One region of the Rhodococcus sp. Z13_19A genome, then DNA from elsewhere that is predicted to be linked to it. Evidence: riboswitches for the same ligand, from Rfam matches in the RefSeq annotation. Region 1 holds a riboswitch; each other region holds the start of a gene.
The links. A riboswitch is a leader RNA that binds a small molecule or an ion and turns the genes downstream of it on or off. The one in region 1 is predicted to bind S-adenosylmethionine.
Positions count from the first base shown of each region.

Region 2: linked by a shared signal. The riboswitch ahead of AC3YNX_RS15690 (hypothetical protein) and the one ahead of AC3YNX_RS00490 (ABC transporter substrate-binding protein) in region 1 are both predicted to bind S-adenosylmethionine.
Region 3: linked by a shared signal. The riboswitch ahead of AC3YNX_RS15895 (cysteine dioxygenase) and the one ahead of AC3YNX_RS00490 (ABC transporter substrate-binding protein) in region 1 are both predicted to bind S-adenosylmethionine.

Region 1 is NZ_JBYUNN010000001.1:100,380-105,152, reverse strand. Features, by position in the region: gene AC3YNX_RS00510 (beta-class carbonic anhydrase) at 1-210, opposite strand, end outside; gene AC3YNX_RS00505 (LLM class flavin-dependent oxidoreductase) at 247-1,416, opposite strand; gene AC3YNX_RS00500 (ABC transporter ATP-binding protein) at 1,413-2,144, opposite strand; gene AC3YNX_RS00495 (ABC transporter permease subunit) at 2,117-2,968, opposite strand; gene AC3YNX_RS00490 (ABC transporter substrate-binding protein) at 2,965-3,948, opposite strand; SAM riboswitch class I at 4,203-4,298, opposite strand; gene AC3YNX_RS00485 (SRPBCC family protein) at 4,380-4,773, opposite strand, start outside.
Region 2 is NZ_JBYUNN010000004.1:153,710-158,482, forward strand. Features, by position in the region: gene AC3YNX_RS15685 (Na+/H+ antiporter) at 1-1,428, shown strand, start outside; gene AC3YNX_RS15690 (hypothetical protein) at 1,437-1,868, opposite strand; SAM riboswitch class IV at 1,873-1,984, opposite strand; gene AC3YNX_RS15695 (acyltransferase family protein) at 2,153-3,427, shown strand; gene AC3YNX_RS15700 (NADPH-dependent F420 reductase) at 3,484-4,173, shown strand; gene AC3YNX_RS15705 (GAF and ANTAR domain-containing protein) at 4,190-4,773, opposite strand, start outside.
Region 3 is NZ_JBYUNN010000004.1:196,070-200,842, forward strand. Features, by position in the region: gene AC3YNX_RS15875 (ABC transporter substrate-binding protein) at 1-314, shown strand, start outside; gene AC3YNX_RS15880 (ABC transporter permease) at 311-1,129, shown strand; gene AC3YNX_RS15885 (isochorismatase family protein) at 1,149-1,736, opposite strand; gene AC3YNX_RS15890 (matrixin family metalloprotease) at 1,884-2,786, shown strand; gene AC3YNX_RS15895 (cysteine dioxygenase) at 3,172-3,681, opposite strand; SAM riboswitch class IV at 3,740-3,851, opposite strand; gene AC3YNX_RS15900 (GAF and ANTAR domain-containing protein) at 3,930-4,709, opposite strand.

The DNA of each region.
Region 1 (4,773 bases):
CGAGCGGATCTCGTCGTCGGTGACCACCCCGCCGGCGTTGCGGATGACGTGGGCCTCGCCCTCCTTGATGCCCAGCGCGGCGTGGACGTCGAGCCGGGCGTCCATGCAGGCCAGCACCGCCACGTGCTTGGCCGGGGGCAGCGGCAGGGGCCCGCTGAAGGACGCGGCGTAGGCCTCGTTGTTCGTCAGGTACTCGTCGGTGACGCTCATGGCGGAGTCCGTTCGGTGGGCGGAGCGGGCGGGGGATCAGGACGGGCTGAGCACAGGTTCGCGCACCGAGGCCCCCGACGCTGGCTGGGGCGATGCCGGCGGCGCCTGCTCGGGCCCGCCGTCACCGAGCAGGCCGCGGCGGCGCAGCAGCGGGACAACCCCCTCGCCGAACCAGTACGCCTCCTCCAGGTGCGGCTGGCCAGAGAGGATGAAGTGGTCCACGCCCAGCGCGGCGTACTCGGCCAGCAGGTCGGCCACCTCCTGGTGGCTGCCCACCAGCGCGGTGCCGGCGCCGGGCCGGATCAGCCCGTAGCCGGCCCACAGGCCCGGGTAGACCTCTAGGCGCTCGTTGGCGCCGGCGAGCTGCGCGGTCTGGCGGCGCTGGCCCTCCGACTCCACCGTCGCCAGCTTGTCCTGCACCAACGACGCCAGCGCGGGGTCGATGCGTGACTGCAGCCTGGCGGCCTCGGCCCAGGCCTCCTCGGTGGTGTCGCGGCTGATCACGTGCACCCGGATGCCGTGGCTGAGGCTGCGCCCGTGTCGCGCTGCGCGGGCGCGCACGTCGTCGAGCAGCTCCGCGGTCCTGGCCGGTGGCTCGGTCCAGGTGAGGTAGGTGTCGGCGTGCTGGGCGGCCACCTCCCGCCCCGCCGGGCTGGCCCCGCCGAAGAACACCTCGGGCACCGGGGACGGCGGGTTGTGCACGGTGGCGCCCTGCACCTGGTAGTGCTCGCCGGTGTGGTCGAACGGGGTGCCCGACCACGCCCCGCGCAGCACGGTGAGGAACTCCGCGGTGCGCTCGTAGCGGCGGTCGTGGTCGAGCCAGTCACCAAAGCGCCGCTGCTCCTGGGCGTCGCCGCCGGTGACGATGTTCAGCAGCAGGCGCCCGTCGGAGATCTCCTGGTACGCCGCGGCCTGCTGGGCGGCCAGGGTGGGGCTGACCAGGCCGGGGCGGAAGGCCACCAGGAACTTCAGCGTGCGGGTCTCCCGCAGCAGCGCCGCCGTCGTCAGCCAGGCGTCGTTGCAGTGGGTGCCGGTGGGGGTGAGGACGGCCTCGAAGCCGAGCTGCTCCACGGCCCGGGCCACCAGCGCCAGGTAGTCCAGCGACGCGGCGCGCGGAGCCGACGCGGTGCCCAGGTGGGCCTGGGCGCCGATCACCTCGCGGCCGTCGCCGGAGGTGGGCAGGTACCAGTGCAGGTGGATGCTCATGCGGTGACTCCCAGGTGGCTGAGGATGGTGGTGCGCTGGGCGACCAGGGCGGGGTCGGAGCGCCGGCGCGGACGGGGCAGGTCGACGGGGAGGTCGTGGGCGATGCGGCCGTCGTCAAGGACGAGGACGCGGTCGGCCAGCAGCACCGCCTCCTCCACGTCGTGAGTGACGAGCAGGACCGCGAAGCCGTGCTGGTCCCACAGCCGCCCGAGCAGCTCGTGGGCGCTGAGCCGGGTGAGCGCGTCCAGCGCGCCGAAGGGCTCGTCCAGCAGCAGCAGCTCGGGGTTGCGCACCAGGGCGCGGGCCAGCGACACCCGCTGGGCCTCACCGCCGGAGAGGGTCAGCGGCCAGGCGTGCACCCGGTGGGTCAGGCCGACCTCGGCCAGCGCGGCCTCGGCCCGCTCCCGGCCGCCCCGACCCAGCCCGAGGGCGACGTTGTCGCGCACCCGCTTCCACGGCAGCAGCCGCGGCTCCTGGAAGGCGACGGCCCGGCTGGCGGGGACCTCGATGGTGCCGGTGTGGCCGGTGTCCAGGCCGGCCAGCGCGCGCAGCAGGGTGGACTTGCCGGAGCCGCTGCGCCCCACCAGGGCGACGATCTCACCGGGGGCCAGGTCGAGGTCGACGCCGTGCAGCACCGCGTCGGTGCCGAACGTGCGGCCCACGCCGCGGGCCGTGACCAGCTGGGTCTGCTCGGGGGTGCTCACGCGGGGACGAACGACTGACGCCATGACAGCGCCCTCCCTTCCAGGGTGCGGACGATGCCGTCGGTGGCCAGGCCGAGCAGGGCGTAGACCACCAGGCCCAGCACGACGATGTCGGTGCGGTAGAACTCGCGGGCGTTCATGACGATGTAGCCCAGGCCCGCGTCGGCGTTGATCTGCTCGGCCACGATGAGCGAGAGCCAGGCGATGCCCAGCGACTGCCGCAGCCCGACGAGGGCCTGGGGCAGCGCACCGGGCAGCACGACGTGGCGGGCCAGGGCGAAGCCCTTCAGCCCCAGCGTGCGGGCGGCCTCGACCAGCTTGCCGTCCACGCCGCGGATGCCGGCGAACAGGTTGAGGTACAGCGGGAAGGTGACGCCCAGGGCCACCAGCAGCACCTTGGGCTGCTCCCCGATGCCGAACCACAGGATGAACAGCGGCACCAGCCCCAGGAACGGCACGGTGCGCAGCATCTGCAGCGGTGGGTCCAGCGCCAGCTCGCCCAGGCGGGAGAAGCCGGAGACCAGGGCCAGCACCACCCCGGTCAGCAGGCCCAGGCCGACCCCGACCAGCACCCGCTGCAGGGAGATGCCCACCGCGTCGGAGAGCTGCCCGTTGCGCCACAGCTCCACCGCGGCGTCCACCACCGACAGCGGGGAGGACAGCTTGCGCTCGGAGATCGCGCCGGCGCTGCTGAGGCCCTGCCAGAGCGCGAGCAGCAGCAGCGGGCTGACCAGGCGCAACAACCAGCCGGCGCGCAGCCGTCGCCGCGGGTGGGCGGATCCCGCCGCCGCGGGGGCCTCGGAGGTCACCGCGGGAGCCGCCGGCGGGCGCACGGTCGTGGCGGTCACGGCTGGGCCGCCGTGACGTCGGCGTTGAATCGGTCGTCGAAGAAGTCGCGGACCTTCGGTGCGGAGGGGATGAGCTTGACGGCGGCGAAGCGGTCGGCCAGCTCCTGCTGGCGGGCGATCACCCGGTCGTCGATGGGGATCGCCCGGCCCCGGGAGGTGTCGAAGGTGGCGGTGGCCACCGCCGCCGGGAGGTTGGTCAGCTGGGAGTAGACCGGCACCCACTGGTCGGGGTGCGCCGCGGCCCAGGCACGCGCCTTGACCAGCCGCACCAGGAAGTCCTTGATGGCCGCCTCCGTGGTGGGGTCGGCCAGCGCCGCGGTGGAGGCGACGGTGTAGGTGTAGCCGGTGGACAGCGTGGTGCCGTCGGCCACCACCTTCGCCCCGGCGCTGGCGATCGCCACCGCGTAGTAGGGGTTCCACACCGCCCAGGCGTCCACCTGCCCGGCCGCGAACGCGCTCTGGGCGTCCGGCGGGGCGAGGTAGCGCACGGTGACGTCGTCCTGGGACAGCCCCGCCTGCTGCAGCAGCCCGATGAGCAGGCCGTGCGAGCTGGAACCCTTGGCCACCGCCACGCTCTTGCCCTTGAGGTCGGCGGCCGTGCGGATGCCGGTGCCGTCCCGGGTGAGCAGGAAGTCGTTGGCCTTGTCGCGCTCCTCCACCGAGACGATCCGTGCCTCGATGCCGGCCGCCTGCGCCAGCACCGGCGGGCTGTCGCCCACGCTGCCGAGGTCGATCGCCTTGGCGTTGAGTGCCTCCAGCAGCGGCGGTCCGGCGGTGAAGCTGGCCCACTCCACCTTGTACGGCAGCTCGTCGAGCTGGCCGGAGACCTTGAGCACCGACTGCACCGACTGCACCTGGTCGCCCACGTGCAGGGTCACCCCGGACAGGTCGATCGAGCCGTCGGCGGCGAGCACCGGGGCGGGTGGCTCGTCGGCGCTGCAGCCGACGAGGACGACGGACAGGACGGTGGTGGCCAGCACGGAGAGTGCTCGTCTTCGGGACAGGGGGAACGACATCGGAGGCCTTTCGGGCGCAAGAGGGCAGCGCCGGCCGCCACGGGGCGGGGCGCAGGAAGGGGTGCGAGCAGGGGCGCGCTCAGCGGCGCAGGGCGATCAGCCGGGTCAGGCGGTGCCGGGCCGACAGCTGGCGCCGGCGGTGCGGCACAGGTCGACGTGCCGCCGGCACGAGAAGGCGGGTCGGATCATGCTCGGGGTGGGCAGGGCCTGCACAGTTGCCTCCATCGGTCCTGGCATTAGCACCCACTCCCGCGTGCTGCGGGGGGTTGCTGCGACGTCGACGAGCCAGGTCTCTCGGTCGCTCTGGATGGTGTGGCGCAAGGCTAGCGAGGCTGGGTGGCGGCAGACAACGAATCGGCTCAGCGTGAGCCGAACCCCAGGGTGGCGCAGCGCGCCTAGCCGGCAGCGACGGCGGGCTGCTCCACGGTGCGGGCCAGGATGCCCAGCGTCGCGCGCAGCCCGGCCTCCGGGATCACCGGGAAGACGCCCTTGTCGCGGAAGCGGTCGTCGATCTCGCTCCAGTCGTAGTACGAGGTGACCAGGGTGCCGCCCTCGCGGGCCTGGAGCCGGTAGCCGTAGAGGTGCCGGATGGGCGGCTGGATGGTGCCGGAGATCGTCCACTCGATCAGCTCGTCGGGCACCAGGGCGGTGATGATCACCGTGACGTCGTACTTGCCCATGGGGAAGTCGTTGAGCGACTCCCGGTCCATGTGCACCCGGAACTCGTCGCCCACCGCACGCACCGCGTCGCCCTCGGCGGACTGCAGCATCCCGGAGCTGTCGATGCGC
Region 2 (4,773 bases), on a different contig from region 1:
ATCGTCCTCCTCAGCACCGTGCTGGTGGTGGCCACGGCGTTCGCGGTGGCCGGTATCGCCCACGCGCTGGGCATGCCGTGGCCCGCCGCGCTCATCCTCGGCGCCGCGGTCGCCCCGCCTGACGCCACCGCCGTGGCCGGGCTGGGACGCACCCTGCCGCACCGCAACTTCATGCTGCTCAAGGCCGAGAGCCTCACCAACGACGGCACCGCCCTGGTGGTCTTCGCCCTCGCCGTGGGGGTGGCGGTGGGTGGGCGCTACTCACCGCTGGACATCACTGCCCGGGTGCTGCTCTCCTACCTCGGCGGCATCACCGTGGGCGCCGCGGTCGCCGGCCTGGCCTACCTGCTAATGCGGCCGCTGCGCGAGGCACGGGCCATCAACCTCACGCTGCTGCTCGTCCCGTTCGTCGCCTACCTGCTGGCCGAGCTGATCGAGGCCTCCGGGGTGCTGGCCGTGGTCGTCGCAGGGCTCATCCTGGCGTTCAACTCGGGTCGCATCACCACGGCGGCCTCACGTCGGCAGACCGAGGCGGCGTGGCCGCTGGGGTCCTACGTGCTCAACGGCGCGCTCTTCGTGCTCATCGGCCTGGAGGTGCAGGCCGTGGCCCACCAGCTGGAGGCGGGCGACGTGGCGCGGCTGCTGGTCACCATGGTCGCCGTCTGGCTGGGGCTGATCCTCGTCCGCTTCCTCTTCCAGACCTCCACTGTCCTGCTGATCCGGCTGCTCGACCGCCGGCCCTCCCAGCGCGCGCGGCGGATGACCCACCGTGCCCGGGTGGTGAGCGCGGTCGCCGGGTTCCGCGGAGCGGTCTCGCTCGCCCTGGCGCTGTCGGTGCCCGCGACCTTGGACAACGGGCAACCGCTGCCGGCCCGCGACGAGATCACCCTGGTCGCGGCCGGGGTCGTGCTCCTCACGCTGCTGGTGCAGGGTCCCGCGCTGCCCGCGGTGGTGCGGTGGGCCCACCTGCCGGAGGATGCCACCCATGCTGCCGAGCTGCGGCTGGCCGAGCACGCGATCACCACCACCGCCGTGGCCGCCCTGCCCGCCCTGGCCGACGAGCACGGCACCAGCGAGGAGGTGCGGGTGCGACTGATCCGCGACTACGAGGAGCACCTGCGCCTGGTCGACGCCACGACTCCGGTGCCCGCGGAGCAGGCGGACCGCGACAGCGAGGTGTTCGAGGCGTCCGCCCAGGAGTCGCCCAACAGTGCCGACGCCGTGGCCGCGCTCGCCGTCGCCCGCGACGCGCCACGCACCCACAACGAGGAGTACACGCGGCTGCGGCTCGCGCTGATGGAGCGCAAGCGGGAGGTGCTGAACCAGCTGCGCCGCGACGGCGTCATCGACGACACCGTGGCGCGCCGGGTGCAGGCGCGGCTCGACATCGAGGAGCTGCGCCTGGCCGGTGTCGACCCTCCCGACTAGCGGTTGGCTCAGGCCCACCAGCGTGTGACCGCGACGCCGTCGAGGGTGACGAGCTGCAGCTCGGTCGCGCCGGGATCAACCAGCGCCGACACCGGCTCGGTGGCGCCGGGTGGCTCCAGCAGGCACGGCGTGGGGCCGTCGCTGCTGCAGGGGAACCACAGCCCCGCACACTGCAGCACCGTGCCTGCGCGCACGATCTTCACGGCCGGCCCGTGCGTCCCCACGGCGGCGCGCAGCCGCCAGGGGTGGTGGTGCCACCACCGCAGCAGCGAGCCGTCGCGGCACTCGATGAGCACGTGGTCGCCGTCGAAGCCCACCACCGTCGCCCAGCGGCCACGCGAGCGGTACTGCCGCGCCATGATCCAGTGTGGCTGGTGTCCGCTGCGGTACGTCCGGCACGGTCCCACGCCTGGCAGCTCGACGTTGCGCATCGCCGTCATCTCCGATCCATCCTTGGCCGCGCCGGGTGCGCGGCCCTGTTCTTCCTGCGGAAGCACCCCGGGGGAGAGGGTTGCTGGACAGCCAGCCGCAGGGCTTGACGCTGTCACTCGGGAACGGGCTGGACTGTACTGCCGATCGCCGACACAACGGGTCGCCCTCGACGCTCGCCGCAGTGGCGACTCGTGACGATGCACGCCAGGCTGGAGAGGTCGCTGTCGGCGACACGAGTGGCGGTGCCCAACTGGTCATTCGGGCGCCACGGTCTGGGCACTACGCTGCCCGGGTGCCAGTCTCCGAGATGAGTCCCGTCAAGACCGATGCGCTGGAGCTGGCGTCCGGCAAACGACGGACATCGCTCAGCGAGGGCTTGGGCGGACACGACAACTCGCTCGGCATCATCCGGCTGGTTCTCGCCTCGTTGGTCATCTTCTCCCACGCCTTCCCCCTCGGCGGGGGGGAGGACCCGATGCTGCGGTGGAGCCGCGGTCAGGACAACCTCGGCGCCATGGCCGTGCTCGGGTTCTTCGCCATCAGTGGCTACCTGATCACCAAGAGCGGTGCCGGAAGCGACATCGTGCGGTACCTCTGGCACCGGGCGCTGCGCATCTTGCCGGCCTTCTGGGGTGTGCTGCTGGTCAGCGCACTGGTCGTGGGCCCGCTGATCTGGATTCGAGATGGCCACGACCTGGCCAGCTACTTCCAGAGAGCTGACGGTGGCCCTGCCACCTACCTGAAGGCGAACTGGGACCTCACCATCAACACGTGGGGCATCTACGACATCTTTGCGGGGACGACGCCCTACGGGGACACGGTGCACATGTCGGTCTTCAACGGGTCGGTGTGGACGCTGACCTACGAGTGGACGTGTTACCTCATCATTGGCGTGTTCGTGCTGTTCGGGGCCCTGGGCCGGGCGAAGTTCCTGGTGCCGCTGCTCACCGCGGTCTTCCTCGCCATGCAGGTGATCCGCACGGAGCTTCCCGCCCACGCGCACGTGCTCGGCTCGTACTTCGGCGACCGCTACCACGTCACGCTGCCGCTGATCTTCTTGTACGGCGCCTGTCTCGCGCTGTACTCCAAGCGCATCCCGCTCGACGACCGTCTGGCCGCGGTCTGTGGAGCGACGGTGGTGCTCACCGTGCTTCTGGGCTGGTTCGGTCTGCTCGGCTACCCCGCCCTGGCCTACTTCCTGATGTGGCTCGCGGCACGCCTTCCCGCTGCGCTCCGCAAGGTGGGTGCAACGAACGACTACTCCTACGGCATCTATCTCTACGGGTTCGTCGTCGCGCAGGTGTTGGCCTACCTCGGCGTGCACCGGTGGGGCTACCTGCCCTTCTCGCTGCTGACCCTCGCGGTCGCCGCCGGGTGCGCTGCCGCGAGCTGGCACCTCGTGGAGAAGCGTGTTCTCGCAGTGAAGGATCGTGGGCCGGGCCGCGGTCACCGCTACTGGCGAGACGCCAGCACCGGCGTGGCGACCCGAGCACTCACCGGCCGGGTGAGCACCTTCGTCGTGGGCTGTGTGCTGCTCGCTGGTGGGTACGCCATGGTCTGGCGCTGACCTTCCCACCGGCCTGAGCGGGGAATACCTGTTCTCCGCGCCGAGTTGTCCGCACCATGACGACCATCGGTTTCATCGGCAGCGGCAACATCGGCAGCAACCTCGCGCGACTGGCTCTCACGCGCGGCTACGACGTGGTGCTCAGCAACAGTCGCGGCCCGGAGACGCTGCAGGACCTGGTCGGCACCTTCGGCCCCGGGGCCTGCGCGGCCACCCCGGAGGAGGCCGCCGCGGCCGGCGACCTCGTGGTGGTCACCGTCCCGCTCAAGAGCTACCAGCAGGTGCCGGTGGAGCCGCTGCGCGGCAAGGTCGTCATCGACACCAACAACTACTACCCGCAGCGGGACGGGCAGATCGCTGAGCTGGACGACGAGTCCACCACCGTCTCCGAGCTGCTCCAGGCGCACCTGCCCGACTCACAGGTGGTCAAAGCGTTCAACAACATCTACTTCGACTTCATCGGCACGTTGGCCCGCCCCGCCGGCAACCCCGGGCGCAGCGCGCTGGCCATCGCCGGCGATGACGCCGGGGCCAAGCAGACCGTCACCGAGCTGCTCGACCAGCTGGGCTACGACGCCCTGGACGCCGGCCCGCTCGCCGAGGGCTGGCGCTACCAGCGCGACACCCCCGCCTACGCCGCCTACTTCGACACCACGGCCGAGAGCCAGACACCCCGGGCGCGTCAGGCGACCGCCGGGCAGCTGCGCGAGCTGCTGGCCCAGGCGAAGCGCTACCGCGACATGTGAGCCCCAGCCAGCCGGGCTAGGAGGAGTCGGCGCTCTTGGTGGCGTCGGCGACGATCCGAGCGGCGATGATGTGCAGCTTCACGTTCTGCTCCTGGGACAGCCGCGAGATGAGGTCGAAGGCAGCCTGGGCGTCCAGCGTGAACCGCTCCATCACGACCCCCTTGGCCTGGCCGATGATGTCGCGGTTGACCAGCGCGTTGGTGAGCGTGCGCTCCTGGCGCGCACCGGCGATGGCCACCGCAGCATGGGTCGCGAAGATCAGGCCGGTCGCGATCGACTCCTCGGTGAACGCAGACGGCTGCGAGGAGTACAGGTTGAGCACTCCGAGGTTGTCACCCTCGACGTAGAGCTGGAAGCACAGCATCGAGGCGATTCCGGCCGCGCGGCCGGCCGCCACGAAGGCCGGCCACCGGTCCTCGTCGGCGAGGTCGGCGATGTGCAGGGTCTCTTGCTCGTAGATCGCGGTGAGGCAGGGTCCCTCGCCCAGCTCCGTCTGCATCTCGTCCATTCGCCGGGCCAGCTCGTCGGTCGTCGCCTTGGGCAGCACGACCTTGCGGTCCACGACTGTGCTGATGGTTCCGTGCTCGGCGCCGACCACAG
Region 3 (4,773 bases), on a different contig from region 1:
CGCTGCCGGCGATCACCAAGGCGCTGACCTATCCGGCCGACAAGTACGACCTGCGCCACCCCGGCTGGCAGCCGCAGCGGCTCGGTTTCCAGCCCTTCCCGTTCCCCAGCTTCACGCAGGCGCTGGTGGAGGCCATGCACGACACCGTGGTGGACGGCGACACCGGCTTCCTCGACCGGGTGGACGCCGCGGCGGTGCACGGCGAGCTGGTGGACGACCGCTTCGTGCGGCAGAGCATCACCCGGCACGGCGGTCCCGCCGCGTTCGGCCTGCCCGAGACCCTCACCCGTACCGAGGAAGTGGATCCCACGTGAGCACCAAGCAGCCTGCCCGTCCGAGGTGGAGCGCGTGCTGGCCGCCCGCGGCCGCGATCGCCGTGGCCGTGGCCGTGTGGTGGCTGCTCACCACGGTGGTCGCCGGCAGCACGTCGCTGGTGCGCGAGTTCGCCCCGCAGCACGTCGTGCCGGCGCTGGTGGAGCTGTTCGACCGCGGGGTGCTGCTGCCCGACGTCGGGGTCAGCGTGTGGCGGCTGCTCGTCGGCCTGCTCGTCGCCACGGTGATCGGCATCCCGCTGGGCCTGCTGATCGGGCTCAACGTCCGCTTCGAGCGCGCCTCGATGCCCGTGGTGCAGTTCCTGCGGATGATCTCGCCGCTGTCCTGGGCGCCCATCGCGGTGGCCCTGTTCGGCATCGGCCACCAACCGGTGTTCTTCCTCATTGCCGCCGCTGCGGTGTGGCCGATCGTCATCAACACCGCCGCAGGCGTGCGCGCCGTGGACCCCGGGCACCTGCTGGTGGCCCGCTCGCTGGGCGCCACTCGGTGGGAGCAGCTCACCGCCGTGGTGCTGCCGGCGATCCGCGACCACGTGCGCACCGGGCTGCGGGTGGGCCTGGGCATCGCCTGGATCGTGCTGGTGCCGGCGGAGATGCTGGGGGTGCGCTCCGGGCTGGGCTACCAGATCCTCAACGCCCGCGACCAGCTCGCCTACGACCAGGTGATGGCCGTGATCGTGGTGATCGGCGTGCTCGGCTTCGTGCTCGACTGGGCGGCCCGGCGGCTGCTGGACACCAGCCGCCGCAGCACCACCACCACAGCCGCCGCGCAGCAGGGAGTGCTCACCGGAGCCTGACCCTGAGCCGGTGCTGCCGTCAGCTGGCGAACGCCGCGGCGCTGGTGGTGAGCGCGGCCCCGGCAGCCTGCATCTCGGTGCGCGCGGCCGCCCCCAGCTCGGCGGTCACCGGCACCGTCAGGTCGCGCAGCAGCCGGACGCCGAAGCCGTGGCCCAGCGCGTCGAGCACGGTGGCCCGCACGCAGTGGCTCTCGGCGATGCCCAGCACGTCCAGGTCGGTGACGCCGGCCGCGCGCAGCACCTGCAGCGCTGGTCGCCCGTCCGGGTCGGCGCCGTCGAAGAGGGAGTACGCCGCCTCGTGCGCACCCTTGCGCACCCGCACGTCGATGGCGGTGTCGGCCAGCGCGGGGTGCAGCTCGGCGTTGGCGGTGCCGGCCAGGCCGTGCGGGGGCCAGGTGTCGACGAAGTCGGGCTCGGTGGAGAAGTGGTGGCCGGGATCGACGTGGTAGTCCTGGCTGGACACCACCAGGTGGTAGCGGTCGCCGTGCTCGGCGAGGAACTGCGCGCTGCGGACGCAGACGTCGTTGCCGCCGTCCACCGCCAGCTCCCCGCCCTCGCAGAACGTCGGCTGAGCGTCCACGACGAGGCAGGCCCGGACGGTGCTCATTGGTCGTCTCCTCGTGCTCAGGGCCAGTGCCGCCCACCCTAGGTCGCCCGGGCCGCGGTGTCGGCTCAGCACCGTCGCTCGGTGGCCGATGGGGGAGGTGGCGGTGCGCCCGGAGCAGGGCGGCCGAGACAGCTACGGAGACCCCACATGACGCTGACCGTTCCTCGCCTCCGCGGGCTCGCGCTGGCCGGTGCCACCACGGCGCTGCTGATGGCCTCCGGTGCCGCGGTGGCCTCGTCGGCACCCGCGCCCGTGGCGCCGGACCCGGCGCCGGTCACCACCACCGGGGCCGCCTCGGTCAGCTACGACGGCTACGCGCTGCACCACAACCCGGACGGGTCGGTGATCCGCTGGAACCCCTGCGAGCCGATCCCGTACCAGGTCAACCCGCGCAACGGCGGTCCCACGGCCGAGGCTGACGTGGCGGCGGCCGTGGACATCGTGCGCCGGGAGTCCGGGCTGAACCTGGTGTACACCGGCACCACCGACGTGGTTCCGCAGCGCGGCCACGGCTTCGACGGCACGCCGGCCCACCCCAGGACCCCGCTGGTGATCGCCTGGGCGGCGCCGGGGACGGGTCCGGGCACGTCCAGCCTGCTCAACGGCATGGGCGGCGCCGCGGGCGTCGGCGGCGTCACCACCTGGTCGTACACCCCGCCGGGTGCCGCGCAGGCGACCCCGTGGCAGGTGGTGTCCGGGTTCGTGGTGCTCGACAGCCGCACGTACCCGCAGCTGGCACCCGGGTTCGGGCCGGCCGCGTCGTCCACCCGGGGCCGGCTGGTGCTGCACGAGCTGGGCCACGCCATCGGCCTGGACCACACCAGCACGCCGGGCCAGGTGATGAACCCGACCGTGAGCGGTGCCGCCACCCCAGGGTTCGCCGCGGGCGACCGCAAGGGCCTGGAGCGGGTGGGCCGGGCCGCGGGCGGACTGGACGGCGCGCCCTGCGCGGGCGAGCCGGCACCGCCGGTGGTGGCCCCCGCGCCGTCGAACCCGTGGCTGGACTTCTGGAGCTGGCTGGTGGCGTTGTTCCTCAGCTTCTTCCGCTGACCGGGTGCTGCTGACCGGGTGTTGCTGCTGGCGGGGGCTGAGCAGCAGCACCTGGTAGCGGTTAGCGACGGTCTGCGGCGCGCTTGGTGGTACTTGCAGACGGCCCATCCACGGCGCGGAGGGCCTTGACAGTGCGGCGCACGCGGCGCGGGGTGCTGGCCCGGCGCTGCAACCCGGCCGAGGCCGAGGTGCGCCAGCCGCTGCAGTACCGCATCGTCGCGCTCACCCAGGGACCGCCGCGTCCTGACGAGGTGCTCATCGCCGGTCCTCCTCACCACCCCGAGCGGGGTATGAGCTCAAGAATGCCCTGTTCAGGGCGGTGCAGCGGCCATTGATCGCCGGGATGTGACCGGTTGCACCCCGGGGTGCGGCCCACCGACAGGTCTCAGGCGTCAACCTCCGGCTCGTCGGTGAGCACCGTGCGGTCGGCGACGGGCAGCCCGTCCTCCAGCCGGTAGAACGTCATCTCGGTGAGCCGGGGGGAGTAGGCGTGGATGCTCACCGCCGGTTCGTCCCGCTCGTTGCGCACGTCGTGGATCACGCCGGTGGTGACGGTGCGCAGCCCGCCCACCCCCAGCCGGTCGGCGTGCAGCCCACCGCGGCCGTCCGGGCGAACCTCGGTGATGGTGCCCTGCACCACGGTCAGCGCGGCGCTGGCCAGCCCGTGGCTGTGCAGGTCGGTGCTCTGCGTCCTGGTCCAGGTGAGCAGCCAGACGTCCACCCCGGCCGGTGACTCCAGCCGGGACCAGCAGCGCTCCCGGGTGGAGAAGCGCACCTGGTCGTGCCACCGGTGTGGCTGGGCGGCGATGCCCCGCACCAGGGTGGCCAGGCGCAGCGTGGTGGGGGTCTCGGTCGCCGCCGCAGCGGCGGGGCGGGGCAGCAGGGTGGTGGTCACGGCGTTCTCGTTCCGCTCAGGGACCCCAGAGAGCCCGAGGCAGCGTGCGTCACTCGGGGGTCCGCGCTTGCTCCGACACCTCGCCGGAGCCTGGTCCTCACCCGGGGCACCCCACCGCGGAGGAGGGTTGCCGGCCAGCGAGCCGGGGCTTGACGCTGGCACTCATGACCTGCCACCAATAGTCGACCGGACCGGTCAACTTTGTCAAGCGGTTTCCGCCGGGCCCGCAGCGCAGAGGTCCAGGCGGGCTAGGACGACTGGTAGGCCTGGGCGACGAGCGCGGTCGCCACGTCGCGGAGCTTGCGGTTGGCATCCTGGGAGACCTTGGACAGCAGCCGGAAGGCCTCGTCGGGGCTGCACCGGCGCTCGCCCATGATGATGCCCTTGGCCTGCTCGATCACCGCGCGGGACTCCATGGCCGCCTGCATCTGCTCGGCCAGGTTCGTGGTGGCCGTGTAGAGGCTGGCGTTGCGCACGGCCACCGCGGCGTAGCCGGCGAAGTGCTCGGCCAGCTCGCGGCTGTGCTCGTCGAAGGCGCCGACCACCCGGGCGTAGATGTTCAGCGCGCCCACCGTCGTGTCCTGCACGGGCAGCGGTACCGACAGCGAGCTCAGCCCGCCGTTGCGCGCGGCGAAGGGGGTGTACTCAGGCCACCGCTGCTCTGCCTGCATGTCCGGGATGTGCAGCGTCTCTCCGGTGGTGGCCGCCTGCAGGCACGGACCCTGCCCCGTGGAGTACTGCCGCTCGTCCAGCGTGCACGCGAGCTCGCCCGTCGCGGCCGGTGTGGTGGGGTCCGACCCGTCCACCATGGTCACCGACACCTCGTCGGCGCCGGGAATCTCCTGCCGGGCCAGCTGGACCACCTGGGCGAACACCTCGTCGAGCGGCTTCTCGCCCACCACGATCCGGGTGAGCTCGTGGATCGCGGCGATGAGCTCGCGCGCGGGGCCCGGGCGGGGCACCCCCGCAGCGCCAGCCTGGTTCACGCTCGGTGCTGGACGCCCAGCGGCGCTGGGTGTGTCACTCATGGTTGTGCTCCCGTTTGCGGCCGCACAGGCGGCCATCCACGAGGATGCAGCGGGCGCGCGGCCA